One region of the Micrococcus sp. iso_26 genome, then DNA from elsewhere that is predicted to be linked to it. Evidence: predicted binding sites of a transcription regulator. Region 1 holds the regulator's gene; each other region holds the start of a gene.
The links. The regulator LexA, encoded in region 1, represses DNA repair genes until DNA is damaged. The targets are predictions, from matches to a motif close to TCGAACANNTGTTCGA.
Positions count from the first base shown of each region.

Region 2: the regulator LexA is predicted to act here: its motif matches at 1,516-1,531, upstream of AC0VX0_RS04920 (DUF6504 family protein).
Region 3: the regulator LexA is predicted to act here: its motif matches at 1,542-1,557, upstream of AC0VX0_RS04455 (DUF5131 family protein).

Region 1 is NZ_CM149652.1:720,998-726,762, reverse strand. It holds gene AC0VX0_RS03360 (hypothetical protein) at 1-96, opposite strand, end outside; gene hisH (imidazole glycerol phosphate synthase subunit HisH) at 96-755, opposite strand; gene hisB (imidazoleglycerol-phosphate dehydratase HisB) at 755-1,336, opposite strand; gene AC0VX0_RS03345 (histidinol-phosphate transaminase) at 1,518-2,639, opposite strand; gene AC0VX0_RS03340 (LysM peptidoglycan-binding domain-containing protein) at 2,683-3,057, opposite strand; gene lexA (transcriptional repressor LexA) at 3,349-4,065, shown strand; gene AC0VX0_RS03330 (ATP-dependent DNA helicase) at 4,109-5,765, opposite strand, start outside.
Region 2 is NZ_CM149652.1:1,055,157-1,060,921, forward strand. It holds gene AC0VX0_RS04915 (DUF6318 family protein) at 467-1,186, opposite strand; gene AC0VX0_RS04920 (DUF6504 family protein) at 1,662-1,988, shown strand; gene AC0VX0_RS04925 (DNA polymerase III subunit alpha) at 1,985-5,683, shown strand.
Region 3 is NZ_CM149652.1:955,960-961,724, reverse strand. It holds gene AC0VX0_RS04470 (DUF3263 domain-containing protein) at 78-350, opposite strand; gene AC0VX0_RS04465 (hypothetical protein) at 391-966, opposite strand; gene AC0VX0_RS04460 (ImmA/IrrE family metallo-endopeptidase) at 1,047-1,454, opposite strand; gene AC0VX0_RS04455 (DUF5131 family protein) at 1,592-2,347, shown strand; gene tcmP (three-Cys-motif partner protein TcmP) at 2,319-3,527, opposite strand; gene AC0VX0_RS04445 (hypothetical protein) at 3,524-4,438, opposite strand; gene AC0VX0_RS04440 (antibiotic biosynthesis monooxygenase family protein) at 4,587-4,892, shown strand; gene AC0VX0_RS04435 (heavy metal translocating P-type ATPase) at 4,889-5,765, opposite strand, start outside.

The DNA.
Region 1 (5,765 bases):
GATGGCCCACAGCGGCGCCTTCTGCGTGCGCATGGACCAGGCGGCGCCGAGCAGCAGCCCGCCGAGGGCGAGGTAGAGGACGGACCAGTAGGGCATCAGAGGGTCTCCAGCCAGTTGCGCAGCAGCTGCAGCCCGGCGTCCCCGGACTTCTCGGGGTGGAACTGCGTGGCCGACAGGGGGCCGTTCTCCACGGCGGCGATGAAGTCCGCGCCGTGGTGCGCCCAGGTGACCTGGGGCGGACGCATGGCGGAGATCGTCTGGTCGAACTCCCATTCGAGCACGCCGTAGGAGTGGACGAAGTAGAACCGCTCGTCCTCGATGCCCGCGAAGAGGGCGCTGCCCTCGGGCGGCCGGACGGTGTTCCAGCCCATGTGGGGCAGGACCTCGGCGGGCAGCTCGGCGACGACACCCGGCCACTCCCCCATGCCTGCGGTGCGCTCGCCGTGCTCGACGCCGGCGTCGAAGAGGATCTGGTGGCCCACGCAGATGCCGAGGACGGGTCGGCCCCCGGCCACGCGGCGGCCGATCCAGCGGGTGCCGCCGACCTCGGTCAGTGCCCGCATCACGGACGCGTACGCCCCGACGCCGGGCACGAGCAGCCCGTCGGCCTCCTGCACGGCCTGCGGATCGCGCGTGAGCTCGACCTCCGCGCCGGCCCGCTCCACGGCACGCAGCGCCGAGTGCACGTTGCCCGAGCCGTAGTCCAGGACGGCGACGCGCGGCCGCACGCCGGGGACGGTGGTGGGGCGGGCCATCAGAGGGCGCCCTTGGTGGAGGGCACGCCGGTCATGCGGGGGTCGTCCTCGACGGCGGCGCGCAGGGCGCGGGCGAAGGCCTTGAACTGCGCCTCGACGATGTGGTGCGGATCCCGGCCTCGCACGACGTCCATGTGGAGGCAGATCGCCGCGTGGTACGTGATCGACTCGAACACATGGCGGGTCATGGACCCGGTGAAGTGCCCGCCGATGAGGTGGTACTGCTGGCCCTCGGGCTCGCCCTCGTGCACGAGGTACGGCCGGCCGGAGACGTCGACGACGGCGCGCGCCAGCGCCTCGTCCAGCGGCACGGACGCCTCGCCGAAGCGGCGGATGCCGGACTTGTCCCCGAGCGCGGTCTTGAGCACCTCGCCCAGGGTGATGGCGACGTCCTCGACCGTGTGGTGCACGTCGATGTGCGTGTCCCCGGTGGCACGGACCGTCAGGTCGATCTGGGAGTGCCGGGACAGCGCGGTGAGCATGTGGTCGTAGAACGGCACGGTGGTGGAGATCTCAGCGCGGCCGGTGCCGTCCAGATCCATCTCGACGTACACGTCCGACTCGCTCGTGGTGCGCGTCATGCGCGCACGGCGTCCGGAGATCAACTCGGCTGCCACGGGTCCTCCTCGGGCTGGGTCCGCACCGGTCCGGGACGGGTGCGGGGGGATGCGGGTGCGCGCGGCCGGTGCCGGCGGGCCGGGGCGCCGCGCGCGCTGTCCCTATCCTAGGGAGCCGGGCGGACGCCGAGACTCCGGTGACGCCTCAGGACCGGTCCCCGGTCTCGCCGAGGACCTCCGCGAGAGCGGTGAGGAACGCCGTCGTCTCCGCCTCGGTGCCGGCGGTGACGCGCAGGTGGTGCGGGATGCCGACGTCCCGCACGAGGACGCCGCGGTCGAGCAGGCGGCGCCACACGTCGGACGCGTCCTCGAGGTGACCGAAGAAGACGAAGTTCGAGTCGGACACCGAGGGCCTCAGTCCCAGGCCGCGCAGGGTGGAGACGATGCGGTCGCGCTGGGCCTTGATGTCCTCCACGGTGCGCAGCAGCGCGTCCACGTGATCGAGGGCGGCCTCCGCCGTGGCCTGCGTGACCGCGGAGAGGTGGTACGGCAGGCGCACCAGGCGCAGGGCGTCGGCGACGGCGGGGTCCGCGGCCAGGTAGCCCAGGCGCGCGCCGGCCAGGGCGAACGCCTTGGACATGGTGCGCGTGACGATCAGCCGCTCACGGCCGGGCAGGAGGGTGAGGGCGGAGCGGGTGCCGGCGAGGGCGAACTCCGCGTAGGCCTCGTCCACGACGACCATGGCGCCGGGCCCGCCGGCGGCCTCGTTCTGCGCCTGCGCGGCGTACACGGCCTCGATGGTCGCCAGGTCCAGGGCGGTGCCCGTCGGGTTGTTGGGCGAGGCCAGGAAGACGACGTGCGGACGGTGCTCCCGCACCATGGCCGCCGCGTGCTCGGCGCTGAGGGTGTGGTCTTCGGCACGGCCGCCGTCCACGAACACGGTGTCCGTGCCGCCGGCCAGCAGCGGGTACATGGAGTACGAGGGCAGGAAGCTCAGCAGTGTCCGCCCGGGGCCGCCGAAGGCCTGGAGGATCTGCTGCAGGATCTCGTTGGAGCCGTTGCCGGCCCACACGTGGTCCGCCGTGAGGCCGTGGCCGAGGTAGCCGGCGAGCGCACGTCGCAGCCCCGTGAACTCGCGGTCCGGGTAGCGGTTCAGCCCCCCGGCGACGGCCGCGACCCGCTCGGCGATGGCGGTGGCGACCTCCTCCGGCACCGGATGCGTGTTCTCGTTGGTGTTGAGCATGTACGGCACGTCCAGCTGGGGGGCGCCGTAGGGGCTCAGGCCGCGGAGGTTCTCACGCAGGGGCAGAGAGCTGAGGTCGGTCATGGCCGCCAGTCTAGGAAGCGTGGAGGGCGAGGCCCGCCGTGCGTCACCGCGTGGCCGGGACGAACAGCTCCTCGCCCGGCGCGGGGGCCCGGCCCTCGAGCCCGTTGAGCTCTTCGATCGTGGCGATCACCTCGTAGACGTCCGCCTCCGGAGCCACCGTGGTGGCGATGGTCCACAGGCTGTCCCCGGGCATGACCGTGACGGACTGGGTGGCGGGCCCCGCGGTGTCCGCGGACACCGCGGCGGGCGACAGCAGCACACCCAGGAAGAAGGCGGCCGCCAGCGTGGCGGCCACGGCCGCGGCGATCACGGGGATCCCCCGCAGCACGAGGCGGCCGCGGCGGGTCAGACGGATGGTGGCCGGACGCGGCCGCGCCGTCGCGGGCGAGCCGGCGAACTGGGCGGTGGTGAGCGTCATGGTGTCCTCCTCCGGGGCGGATGCCCTCCAGGTGATCGAACATGTGTTCGAATCCGTTCGAATGCCTTTCTAGCACAGGTGTTCGAGACATGCCACGACGAGATCGAACATATCTTTGAAGGAGAGGCGGCTCTCCTCTAGGCTCGAGGCCATGCACGGACGCCCCGGAACGCCCCGGGACCGCCAAGACACAGGCAACCAGCGGGGGCGGACACGGTAAGCGTCCGGACGGCAGCCGGACGCCGGAACACGAGTCCGGCCACCATCACCCCGGGAGAACGGACGGCAGCCATGAGCACCACCGACGATCAGCCGGCGGCGCGCGCGCCGCTCACCGACCGCCAGCGGCGGATCGTGCAGACCATCCGGGACGCGATCGCCGACCACGGCTACCCGCCCTCCATGCGCGAGATCGGCGACGCCGCGGGCCTGGCCTCGCTCTCCTCCGTCACGCACCAGCTGGGCCGTCTCGAGCGGCACGGCTACATCCGGCGCGACCCCGGACGCCCGCGTGCCCTCGAGGTGCTGCTCGACGTGGACGGCACCCCGCTGGGCGAGGCCGCCTCCCCCACCGCTGCGCCGTCGTCGCGGGTCTCCGCGATCCCCGCGTGGCACACCGGCGCAGACGAGGCGGACAGCGTGCCGGTCCCCTGGGTCGGCCGCATCGCGGCGGGCGGGCCGGTCCTGGCTGAGCAGCAGGTCGAGGACGTCATGGCGATCCCGCGACGCCTCACGGGCGAGGGCGAGCTGTTCATGCTGCGCGTCACGGGCGACTCGATGGTGGACGCCGCGATCTGCGACGGCGACTGGGTGGTGGTGCGCCGGCAGGACACGGCGGAGAATGGCGACATCGTCGCGGCCCTCCTCGACGACGAGGCCACCGTGAAGACCTTCCGCCGCCGCGACGGGCACACCTGGCTCCTCCCCCAGAACACGGCCTACGAGCCCATCCTCGGCGATCACGCCACCGTGATGGGGCGGGTCGTCACGGTCCTGCGTTCGCTCTGACCCGCTCCCTCCGGCCGGGCCGACGGCCCGAGGCCGAGCGAGGTCAATCGCCCGAGGCGAGCCGTGCCAGCACCCCGCGGACGACGTCGCGGTCCGTGGTGCGCCAGAAGTCCGGCAGGGCGCTCGTGATGTAGCCGCCGTACCGCTCGGTGGCCAGGCGGGGGTCCAGCACGGCCACCACGCCGCGGTCCGTCGCGGAGCGCACGAGGCGCCCGGCGCCCTGGGCCATGCGCACGGCCGCATGCGTGGCGGAGATCCGCATGAACCCGTTGCCGCCGTGCCGGGCGACGTCCCGGGTGCGGGCCTGGGAGAGCGGGTCGTCCGGCCGCGGGAACGGGATGCGGTCGATCACCACGAGCCGCAGCGAGTTCCCCGGCACGTCCACGCCCTGCCACAGGCTCATGGTCCCGAACAGGGACGTGTCCGGCTCCTCGGAGAACTGGCGCACGAGGGCGGAGAGGGTCGCGTCCCCCTGGCACAGGATCGTGGTCTTCGGCCCGAGCCGACGGCGCATCTCGGCGGCGGCGTCCTCGGCCGCCCGGCGCGAGGAGAACAGGCCGAGGGCCCCGCCCCGCGACGCCCTCAGGAGCGCCTCGAGCTCATCCAGGGACTCGGGCGAGGCCGTCCGGCCGGGCCGGGGCAGGTGCCGGGCCACGTAGAGCACCCCCTGACGCGAGTAGTCGAAGGGGCTGCCGACGTCGAGGGCCTCGAACTTCGGGGCGTCCGGGCCGGCCAGGCCCACGTCGCCGGCCACCGAGTCGAACCGGCGCTCCCCCGAGCCCACGGTGAGCGTGGCGGAGGTGAGCACCGTCGTCGCCTTGCCGAACAGGCCCTCCCGCAGCTTGCCGGCCACCGAGAGCGGGGCCACGTAGAGCTGGGGCGGGTCGGTCTCGTCCCCCGGCTGCCAGCCCACGCCGGGCTCGAAGTGGCCGGGGCGGGTGGCCCACAGCACCTCGGGGAAGTCGGCCTCGGGCCGGGCCGCGAGCATGCGCTCCACCACCTCGAGGACCTCGAGGATCCGCGAGCGCGCCATCTGCCGTCCGCCGTCGGCGTCGGCCTCCTTGTCCTTGTCCTGGCCGAGGTCGGACAGGCACTGGCGCGCGGCCGTGAGGACGCCGGTGAGGGCCTGCTCCTGGACCTCGTCCGGGCCCGCGGCGATCAGACCGGACGGAGTGTCCGTGAACGCGCGGTCCAGGGCCGCCCCGGCCTCGATCAGGTCCTCCACGGCCACGGTGGTGTGGCGGCGCAGCGAGGTGGCCGCGCCGTGCACGATCGACCCGGACAGCTGCCCGGTGACCGCACCGGTCACCCGGTCCTGCAGCTCGTGGGCCTCGTCCACGACGACGGCCGAGTACGCCGGCAGCACCGCGAGGCCCTCGAAGGCGCTGATGGCGAGCATCGCGTGGTTGGTGACCACGACGTCCGCGTCCGCCGCGTCCGCGCGGGCACGCTCGGAGAAGCACTCCTCGGCCTGGGGGCAGCGGGACGCGCCGAGGCAGTCGACCGCGGTGACGGAGACCTGCCGCCACGCGCGGTCGGTGACGGGGACCTCGAGGTCGTCGCGGTCCCCGGTCTCGGTCTGGTCCGCCCACGCCCGCAGGTACATGACCTCCTTGCCCAACAGGGAGGAGGGCCCGGCGGCGCCGTCCGTGGCGGAGCCGATCACCCCGCCGTCGTCGGCGACCGTGAAGAGGGCCTCC
Region 2 (5,765 bases), 330 kb from region 1:
ACGGGCGGGGCGCCGTCTGCTGCTGGGGCTGGCGAACCCGCAGTAACGCATTCCGGCCGGCTGTAATAGGGATCCCTATCTGGGCGAGTTGTGTCGACGAACTGCTCACGTACCCATGCTCCTTCTGGGCAAAAGGCCTCGGTCTGTTCGCGACACGTCCCAAAATCGGAATTGTTTTCTTGATTCGGGAAACAGGCGTCTACAGTGCGCTGCTCGATTCCCGGCTTTTCTCTGGCTCCTGGAGCGGTAACTTCGGATACCGGTTCGGAGGCCGGCTGAGGAGGCTGTGTTCGCGACTGTTTCTTGCACTGCGTTCGAATCCTAAATTCGACGTCTTCTCGCTTGCCACTAATGGGAACATCGGTGCAGGGCTTCGCTCGCTGTGCGTGTGCCGATGGCGCTTGAATCAGCGTTAGGGCAATGCAGGCAGTTGCTATCGCAATCAAAATACGCGAGATGGAAGGCATCATTGAGCATCCTGGTGATTTTGCATCTCATCGATCACCCAGTGGCCCTTGGAGGGTTCGTAGACTACGTCGGCCAGCCAGGTCTCGTCGTGAGTTTCCGCCCCACTGGCAGAGTCGTCTCTAACGCCCTGTGAGTCGAAGACCTCTACAGCGGATGCGTCACGAACAAGAGTAGCGGTGTAGCCAAACTCTGACGGGGTGAGAGTTAACGATTTGATCGAGGTGCGCTCTCCCGTTGACCAGCCACCTTCTTTGTAGTGCTGGGTAGTTGAGTCGGATACGGCTTGGCAAAGCTCGCAGTATTCGCTGTATGTCGAATCAAAATCAGCAGTCTCTCCGGTCTGGTCGGTGTAGTAAATGGCCTCCCAGAAGTAGCGAATCGCCGCCTCGGCGCCCTCCTTGGTCTCTTCCTTCATGGCGGCGGGCATCTTCGGCTTGGGTACGTTCTGAGCGGGACCGTCGGCAGACGCAGGCACGTATTCGCCGGACCCGCTCGTCTTGGCCGCGGGGGATGAGCTGACGCCCGCGGTCTCGCTCGTGCTCGCGGGCGCGGACGTCTCGACGGCGGGCTTGGCGGACGAGGGCGACGTCGTCGACGACTCGGCGGGCTCGGACTGTCCGCCGCAGGCGGTCAGTGTGAGCGCCAAGGCCACGCTGAGCGTGCCCGCCTGGGCGAATCGGTGGCGGCGCAGGGCGCGCCCGGGTGCGGTGAGAGACATTTCCCCTCCAACTGGACGTCCGTCGTGTGTCCGCGCCTCCCGCGCTGATCCCGCAGCGCGGTGCCCGTGGCATGCGAGGCCCGGTTGGTTCGGAGTATACGCAGACGGATTGTGGTCCTGCTCGCATTGTCCACAGGACCGTGCCGGCGCACTTCTTCCGGCCCAAGAGACGATTTTCTCGTGCGTGTGCGCCCCAAGGTCGGGTTTGAGGCCTACGGCCAGGACTCGGCCAGCCGGCCTCACGAAAAGGGCGTTCCCGGCCTCGCCCGTCTCGGGGCGATGCGTCCTTAACGTGTCCGGCGGGCGCCCTACCTTCGCACACATCGCATTCGAACACGTGTTCGAGTACGATCGGGGGTGCGGCCCCACCTTCCCACTTCTTCCCCGCGTCCGGTCCGCCGGACGGGCCGCGCTCCCATCGCCCGACGGCACCCCGTCGTCGGTCCGGTCAGCAGTGCACAGGGAGAGAAGCAGAATGGGAGTCCTCACACAGTCGGTGGCGGTGGAGTGCGGGGCAGACGGTACCCCGCAGGGGCTGCGCTGGAACGGGCGGGACTACGTCCTCGCAGAGCGCCCCGTGCGCTGGTTCGAGCGGCGCCGCTGGTGGGCGGAGGAGGTCCGCGCGGAGAAGGGCCGCGGCGCCGGTCTCGTCGACCACGAGATGTGGCGGCTGCAGGTCCGCCTGGCCCGGGCCGGCGCCGCGCCCCTGCAGACCCTCGACGTCGCCCACCACCTGGACTCCGGCCGGTGGCGGCTCGTGCGCGTCCACGAGCACGCCCAGGACCTGAGGCGGTCGGCATGAGCCAGGCCGCCGCGGCCGGACGCACCGCCGCCCCCTTCGCCCACCTGCACGTCGCCTCCGCGTTCAGCGCCCACTATGGGGTCAGCTGGCCCGAGGACCTCGTGGCCGCCGCCGCGGCCGCGGACATGGACCTGCTGGCCTGCACCGACCGGGACGGGCTCTACGGCATGGCCAAGCACGTGGGCGCCTGCCTGCGCCACGGCATCACCCCGATCGTGGGCGTGGACCTGGCCGTCCGGTGGAGCGAGGACGAGAACGCCGGCCGCGTGGTCGTGCTCGCCCGAGGAGGCTGTCATGGCTCCGGCTACCGCTCCCTGTGCGAGCTCGTCTCCGCCGCCCACGCCCGCACCACCGGGGGAGCGGCAGGCGGCAGCCCGTGGGCCAGCGTCGCCGAGCTCGCCGCCGCGGCGGCCGGCCGGGTCCCCACCACCGCCAACCGAGACAACCCGCCCACCCCCGAGCTGTTCGTCCTCCTCGGCCCGGACTCGGACGTCGGCCGCCACCTGGCCCGCCGCCGGTACGCGGCCGGCCTCGCCGCCCTGCGCCGCTGGAAGGCGGCCCTGCCCGCAGGCAGCCCCCACGCCGACGTCGTCACGCATCTCTCCGCCCCCGGCCGGCGCCTCGACACCGGGCACGCCGTGAAGACCCTCCGCGCCGCCCGCCAGGCCCGTATCCCCGCCGTCCTGACCAACGCCGTGCGCTACGCGGCCCCGGACGGTGCCGCCACCGCGGACGTCCTCGACGCCGTCCGCGCCCTCAGCTCCCTCGACGCCCTCCACGACCTGCAGCCCAACGGGCAGGGCTGGCTCAAGTCCACCGCCGCCATGCACCGCATCGCCCACGAGGTCGCCTCCGCCGCCGACGACCGCCCCGCCCCCCTGCTCGAGGCCACCCGCCGCCTCGCCGAGGCCTGCGCGCTCGACCCCGAGACCGACCTCGGCTGGGGCGTGCCCCGCGTCCCCGAGGCCGCCGTCATCGGCATCGACGGCCCCCCGGAGCACGTGCTGCGCGAGCGCACCCGCACCGGCCTCCTCGCCCGCTACCCCCACCTCCACACCGGGGGAGGCCTCCCCGGCACCAGCCAGGCGGCCCGGGATCTGCAGGACCGCGCCGAACACGAGCTCGGCATCATCACCCGACTCGGCTTCTCCTCCTACTTCCTCACCGTGGCCGCCGTCGTCGACCTCATCGAGGGCATGGGCATCCGCGTGGCCGCCCGCGGCTCCGGCGCCTCCTCCCTCGTCAACCACGCCCTGCGGATCTCCCATGTCGACCCCATGGCCAACGGCCTGATCATGGAGCGCTTCCTCTCCACCGACCGCTCCACCCTCCCGGACATCGACATCGACGTGGAGTCCGCCCGCCGCCACGAGATCTACCACGCCGTCGTCGAGCGCTTCGGCGCCGAGCGCACCACCCTCATGAGCATGCAGAACGCCTACCGGGCCCGCGGCGCCGTCCGCGACGCCGGCCTCGCCCTCGGCATGCCCGAACCCGAGGTGGACGCCATCGCCAAGCAGCTCTGGCGCTTCTCCGCCTCGAACTTCCGCGAGGCCCTCCAGCGCATGCCCGAACTCGGCGGCCTCTCCCGCCGCATCGAGTCCGGCCGCGCCGAGGGCGACCGCCAGCTGGACCTGCTCGTCGACCTCACCGAACGCCTCGACCGCCTGCCCCGCCACATCTCCATGCACCCCTGCGGCGTCATCCTCGGCGACGCCACCCTGCTGCACCGCACCCCCGTCCAGCCCTCCGGCATGGGCCTGCCCATGAGCCAGTTCGACAAGCACGACATGGACCCCATGGGCTTCCTCAAGCTCGACATCCTCGGCGTGCGCATGCAGTCCGCCATCGCCTACACGATCGCCGAGGTCGAACGCACCACGGGCGAGCGCATCGACCTCGAACAGGTGCCCCTCGACGACGACGCCACCTACGCGATGATCCGCACCACCCACACCCTCGGCTGCTTCCAGATCGAGTCCCCGGGCCAGCGCGAACTCGTCGGCAAACTCGCCCCCCGCGAGTTCAACAACCTCACCGTGGACATCTCCCTCTTCCGCCCCGGCCCCATGCAGTCCGACATGGTCCGACCCTTCCTTGAACAGCGGCACGGCTGGGCACCCGCCCACTACCCGCACCCCGACCTGCGGCCCGTCCTCGCCGAGACCCACGGGGTCACCGTCTTCCACGAACAGGTCCTACGCACCATGGACGTCATGACCGGCTGCGGACTGGCCCGCGCCGACGAGCACCGCCGCCTCCTCGGCGGCCCGCAGGAACACCTCGTCGAAGAGGCCTTCCGCACCGGCGCCCTCGCCCGCGGCTACTCCCTCGAAGTCATCGACGAGGTCTGGGCCACCCTCTCCGCCTTCGGCTCCTTCGGCTTCTGCAAGGCCCACGGCGCCGCCTTCGCCGTCCCCACCTACCACTCCGCCTGGCTCAAGACCCACCACCCCGCCGCCTTCATGGCCGCCATCCTCGAACACGACCCCGGCATGTACCCCGCCCGCCTCATGGTCGCCGAGGCCCGCCGCATGGGCATCCCCGTCCTGCCCGTGGACGTCAACGCCTCCTCGCGCCACGTCCACGTCGAGTGGGTCCCCGCCCACCCCGAGGTCGACGACGGCGCCCCCGGCCGCTGGGGCATCCGCCTGCCCCTCACCAGCCTCTCCGGACTCAGCGAAGCCGAGACCGACCGCCTCGACGCCGGCCGTCCCTACCGCTCCCTCGCCGACGTCCGCGACCGCGCCCGCCCCACCGCCGGCAACCTCGAACGCCTCGCCCAGCTCGGCGCCCTCGACTGCCTCCTCCCACCCGGCGGCGCCTCCCGCACCGACCTCGTCCACCACCTCGAACTCCAGCACTCCACCACCCGCGGCACCGCCCCCGGCCGCACCGCCCCGCGCTCGCGGTCCGCCCGTCCACGGCAGGTGGAGGGCCAGCTGGCCCTGGACCTGCCGGACACCGAGCTCACCGCCCTCGCCCCGCTCTTCCCGGACCCGGGCCCGGCCGCCCGGGTCCGCACCGAGCTGGAGCTCACCGCCCTGGACGTCACCGCCCACCTCATGGACTCCCACGCCCCGTACCTGGACGCGCTCGGCGTCACCCGGGCGAAGGACCTGCTCGGGCTGCGCACGCAGTCCCGGGTGCTCGTGGCAGGGGTGCGCGTGGCCACCCAGACCCCGCCCATGCGCAGCGGCAAGCGGGTGGTGTTCCTCTCCGTGGACGACGGCACCGGCTGCGTGGACGCCTCCTTCTTCACCGAGGCCCAGCACGCCTCCGGGGAGATGCTCTTCTCCGCCCGCCTCCTGCTGATCGAGGGCACCGTCCGGCGCACCGGCGACCGGGCCGTGTCCGTCCAGGCCGTGCGCGCCTGGGACCTGCACCGGCCCGAGACGCTCCCGGACCCCGACTACCTGGACGCCACCCGGCAGCAGTGGCGGGACTGGCTCGCGGCGGACCGCCGAGCCGCCGCCGCGCGCCGCAGCGGCCGGGCGGGCACCGGGGCGCAGCCCCTGCCGGACATCCCGCACCACGGCACGGGCGGCTGGCCCGTGAAGGTGCGTACCGACGTCGGGCCGGCCGGCGGGGCCCGCCCCGGCCGCACGGCACCCGATCGGCCCGCTCCGGAGCACACCCCGATCCCGGTGCCCCACCCGGAGACGTGGGAGCTGCTGCCCACCCCGGACAGATGAGACCGCTCGCCTCCGTGCCCCGCCGTCCGGCCGCGCCCCTAGAATGGGACGCGGCCGACGGTGGCCCCCGTACGCCACCGAT
Region 3 (5,765 bases), 230 kb from region 1:
CGTCCAGCTGGCTGCTGGACGGGGCCTCTCTTGCGCTTCCCTTCGCGGCCTCCACGCTCCCCGAGGGGGCGGACACGTTAAGCAGCTGGCACCCGTACCGCGCGCTCGCGGGTCTGCCGAGCCTCCCGGGCCCGCCGCGTGATCACCGGGTAGGCGGCGATCGCCACCGGGTCCTCGGCGAGCGTGGCCACGCGCATCGCCAGCGCCGTGCCCTGCAACCCGACCAGATGCTCAGCGGCCCGGTCACGCGCGGCCCCGTGCCGCCACCGCCGCCCCCACAGCTGCAGCGCCATGTGGTCACGAACGGACAGGTGGCCGGCGCACGCGGGCGCCTGGGTGGTGGTGGTCATGTCGGGACGGTACGCCCGGGGGTGGACGTAGTACGTGGGATCAGCGGTCCGTGATGGTGGCCGTTCCGCGGTACTCGTCGTCGCCGGTAAAGGTCACCGAGCAGGAGTACCGGTGCCCAACCGTGCCGCCCAACGCGTTCTCCGCTTCGACCGCTCCGGTCACTGTCCATGCCTTCGGCCCCCCGGATGCCGTCTCGCGGGAGAACTTGGCGGTGCTGGGGGCGCGCAGCTTCTCCTTGACGAGGGTCTGGCAGGCAATCTTCGCGTCCCACTCCTCCGGCTCGTCAGGGCTGGCGTTGCTGAAGGCAGAGAAGATTGCCCACGCGAGCAGTGCCATCACGGCCACGAGGGGCCAGAGGCAGCCCGCGACGAGCGGGTTGCGCCCACGCTCCAGGGTGGCGGGCGTAGTGCCGCCGGCCCAGTCCTTGAGGGTGTAGCCCGCGGCGCGCAGCTTCGCGCGCACGTCCTCGTCGTTGTCCGCGGCCTTGAGCTCCCGTACGGTCTCGCCGCGCTGGTTCTTCACTGCGATGGTGCGTAGGCGTGCGATCGTCTTGCCGTCGAGCAGCTCGTCTCGCCCCTCTGACACTTCCGCCGTGTACTTGGTCGTCTTCGCCATGTCGCCCTCCTTGGTGGTGCGCCCTGCGCGGCGCGTTGCCTTGATTCTGACCTAGCCGATGGCCCCCGCCTAGCAGGCGCTCAGGCAGAGTGCTCGGTGGCCAACGCGGCGAGATGCTCCCGCTCGGTCCGGGTGAGGCCGGCCAGTCGGTCGGTAAGCACGAGCGGGGTCACCCACAGTTCGTCGGCGAGCTCGTCCAGGCTCATGGACCAAGGCAGGGCGTCGGCGAGCTGCTCGAGCGTAATCAGCTGCCGGGCCGCGGCCGCGCGTACGGCGTGCTCGACGGCCGGCGGCTGGCAGCCGCGGTGGCCGTGCTCGAGGTGCACGAGCTCGTGGGTGAGCGCGCACCGCCGCTCGGCCTGCGTCATGCGGGGGTCGAGCCAGATCACCGTCGCGCCATCGGTCGCGGCTGGCGCCGTCGGGTGTGGGCGGGCCCAGACCACGACGACGTACGTCAGCGTGCGCAGCGCCCGCCAGGGGTGGAACATGCGACCATCGTCGTTGTGGGGACGGACACGGTATGGGTGAGCACGAGCTGGACTGTGGTGGACTGAGCGCGCCTGCGTGACAAAGGGTCGAACATCTGTTCGACTGGAGCAGGTCTTCCAGGGAAGGAGCGATCGCGATGGCGAACACCTCAGCGATTGAGTGGACCGAGGTGACGTGGAACCCCGTGACCGGTTGCGACCGCGTGGCGGCCGGCTGCGACAACTGCTACGCGCTGACCTTAGCCAAGCGGCTCAAGGCGATGGGTGCTGAGAAGTACCAGAACGATGGGAACCCGGTGACGTCCGGCCCCGGGTTTGGCGTCACCCTCCATCCGAAGGCCCTGGGCCAGCCCCGCTCGTGGAAGGCCCCGCGCGTGGTGTTCGTGAACTCCATGAGCGATCTCTTCCACGCCAAAGTTCCGTTGGGGTTCATCCGGGACATCTTCGACGTCATGCGCGAGACGCCGCAGCACACATATCAGGCGCTGACGAAGCGCTCACTGCGGATGGCCCGTCTAGCCGATCGCCTCGACTGGCCGGCCAACTTGTGGATGGGCGTCTCCGTGGAGGACGAGACTGTGACGGGCCGCATCGACCATCTCCGCGAGGTGCCGGCAGCGGTCCGGTTCCTCTCCTGCGAGCCCCTCATCGGACCCCTGCGGGATCTGGATTTGGCCGGCATCGACTGGGTCATCGCGGGCGGCGAGTCTGGTGCGAACCATCGCCCCATGGACCAGGCCTGGGTGGAGGACATCCGCGACCAATGCGTGTCTGCCGACGTGGCGTTCTTCTTCAAGCAGTGGGGTGGGCGGACGCCTAAGGCCAACGGGCGGCTCTTGGAGGGGCGCACCTGGGACGAGATGCCTACCTCCCGCGCCGCGCTGGCAGGATGACCGCGCGCCCATCCACCATGTCTTTGGTGTAGCCCTGGGTGATCCCGGCCTTCTGGAGATTCTTGATGGCCTGCCGTACCTCTGAGGCGCCTGCCGTGCCGAGGTGTTCGCCTAGCCAGTGGGGCACGTCGTCGCAGATCCGCACCGCCTGGCCTTGACCGAGGTGAGACGAGAGCCTCGTCTGGATAGCGGCGATGGCCCGGTTTCTGACGTCGGTCTGCTCTGCGACCACCTGCTGGTCGAACGTCTCCTGCAGGTCGAAGAGCGACCCCTGGGTGTCGTCGAGCAGTCCCTGGTAGTAGTTCTCGGAGTTGACCTGCCGCCACTTCCTGTGAGCCCGAGCCGCGGCGTCAGCGAAGAGCATGGGCGCAGCGAAGTGCTGGTAGAAGAGCATCAGCGTGAAGATCGGCCCCTCAGACGGGGTCCGGCGGATTGGGACGGAGATGACGTTGTGGGCGGTCTCTCCGGTCATGCGCTGCATGTACTCGCGCGCCACGTAGGAGGCGGCTGTAGCGGCGGAGGAGCTGTCGCCACTCACGTCAGCCTGCCGCCGAGCCTCAGCGAAGACCTCCCGCCACCACGGCCCACCAAGAAAACGGTCACCGCGGAGGAGGGTGACGGTCTCGCCACTTGAGGCGGAGGCTCCCTTCCGGACGATCCCTCCGATGCGCCACACGGTGGAGAGACTGAAGTTCAAGAGGACCTCGGTCGACCGCGCTGGCCGCAGGAGCAGCTTCGAGGCGACGACGTCGTACGGCAGGGCCGTGCCGAACGGGTCGAGAAAGAACAGAGCTGGGCGGGTGCCGATGTCGTTGAGGATCGCGTCGATCTGCTCCTCCACGGCGCCGTGGTGCAGATAGACGGGACCGGCCCCCTGCCCCTGCGCGGCGACCGCGTGCCGGAGGGTCTCCGCATGAGCCCTATCTCGCTCCACGAGGTGGATGTGCATGATGCGGTTCTGCGCTGCAAGCTTGCGTGCGATGTCCACCGCGTAGAGCGGCGACCCCTTGTGCGCGTCGTCGTACTGCCCCGCGCCGGCGTAGCCATCGACATAGGCCACCTCCCGAGGGGCCTTGCTAGCAACCTTCATGGCCCACGGTGTGAGGTAGTCCTCCAGCACCTTGAGCTTGAAGACCGCGGCGGGCTGCTGCGACGTGAAGAAGTTCGTGTTGGCGCTCATGCGCCGGCCTCGTCGCCGGGGTCCTGGTTCTCCTCGCCGACGTCGCCCCACTCCCGGGCCTGCCGGTCGCGGGCCGGCTCGAGGTCGGCGTGTGCTGCCAGATCGAAGTCGGCCGGCGCGCCGGCCGCGGCGGTCTTCTGTTCAGCGCCAGCGTCACCGCAGCGCGCTGCCCCGCGCTCGGCCGTGCCGCGCTCGCGGTCCTGGTGCTGGTCTGCGTGGACATGCTCATCATGGTGGTACGTCCTACGTCGGTCGAGCATGACCTGGAGGACTGCGGTGAGCAGCTCCTGGTCATACGTCGATAGGTCAGGGGATTCCTGAACGTCGTCGAGGACCGACGGGTGAAGAGCCGAGTCGAGCTCCACCCCCATGGACTCCAGCGCTGCGGTGGCCACGTGGGCCACGGGAACCTTCAGCACGAGCGCGAGCATCGTGATGTTCTCGCCCTTGATCGAGGTGACCGGGGTGGACTTGAGCCGCGCGAAGCTGGTGTGGCTCATGTCGTACCCTGCGCGGTCGGCGCGGGCGGCGAGGTCGCGGAGGGACCAGCCGTTCCGCTCCTGGGCTGAGGCGATCAGTCGGCCCAGCGAGTGCATGTCGTTCATGGCGACCAATCTGCGGTGCGATGCCAAAGGGAGCAACCGACCTCGGACACCCGCTGTTGCGTGGAAGTGGACACCGAAACGGTAGCAACAAAGGGGGTGTTGTGCCGCAGGGCGGCGCGGATACGGGGCGATCAGCGCGGACCCGGTGAGGAAGAGCCGCTTGCGACCCCATCGGTCCGCGAGGTTGCCGGTGGAGAGCAACAGGGCGGCCAGCAGCACGGCATAGAGGCTGTTCACCCACTGCGCGTCAGTGAGGTCCAAGTGCAGGTCGCCGATGATGGCGAGCGGGACCGCCCGAGGTCCCACGGCGGCCGGTCCCACGGCTCCAACTTCGCAGGGACGACGCCGCCGGGCCTCAACCGATCGACGGACTCCCGGTCCGCAGCCGGGCGTAGAGTCGGCCGGTGAGGGCGTCGACCCGACGCCGCACCCCCGCCGACGAGGAGGCCTCCCCGTGTCCGTCGTGAAGATCAACGCCATCAGCGTCCCCGAGGGCGCCGGCCCGGAGCTCGAGAAGCGGTTCGCCGCCCGCAAGCACGCGGTGGACCAGGAGCCGGGATTCGAGGGCTTCCAGCTGCTCCGGCCCACTGCGGGCGAGGACCGCTACTTCGTGGTCACGACGTGGGCGTCGGAGGAGGACTTCCGGCGCTGGCGGGACGGGCGCATGCCCGCCGCTCACGCCGCCGAGCAGGGCGGCCGCCCGGCGCCGGTCGCCACGGGCGCCGACCTGCTCGAATTCGAGGTCGTGGACCTGGGCTAATCGCGGCGCCGCAGCAGGCGCATCGCGTTCACGATGACCAGCAGCACGGACGCCTCGTGCACGAGCATGCCGACGGCCATCGTGACGCCGCCGGTGAAGACGCCGGCCAGCAGGGCCGCGACGGTGACGAGGGAGATCGCGATGTTCTGCCGCATCACCCGCACCGTGCGCCGGGCCAGATCGAGCGCCTGCGGCAGCCGCTCGAGCCGGTCGCCCATCAGGGCGATGTCCGCGGTCTCGATGGCCACACCGGAGCCGGCCGCGCCCATGGCCACGCCGATGTCCGCCGTCGCCAGGGCCGGGGCGTCGTTGACGCCGTCACCGACCATCGCGACGACGCGGCCCTCGGCCTGCAGGGCCTCGATCGCCTCGAGCTTGTCCTGGGGCAGCAGGCCCGCCCGCACGTCGTCGACGCCCACCTGCCGGGCCACGGCCTGCGCGACGCCGGGCTGGTCGCCGGTCAGCATCACGACCTCGCGGACGCCGATCCCGTGCAGCGCCCGGATCATGCCCGCGGCCTCGGGCCGGAGGGTGTCTGCGATGGCGAGGACGCCGAGCGGGATGCCGTCGACGACGACCGCCGCCGGGGTCCGGCCCGCCTCCGCGAGCTCGGCCGCGACGGTCTCGACCCGGTCGGTCGCGGCCGGATCCACGCCGCGCTCGCGCAGCATCGCCACGTTGCCCACGGCGACGACGCGGCCGTCCACCTCTCCGGTGAGCCCGCGGCCGAGGACGACGTCCACATCCGTGGCCAGCGGGCCGTCCAGCAGGCCGCGGTCCCGGCCCGCCGCGACGACCGGCGCGGCCAGCGGGTGGTCCGAGGCCGCCTCGAGCCGTGCGGCCCAGCGCAGCACCTCGTCCTCGGCCCCGGGC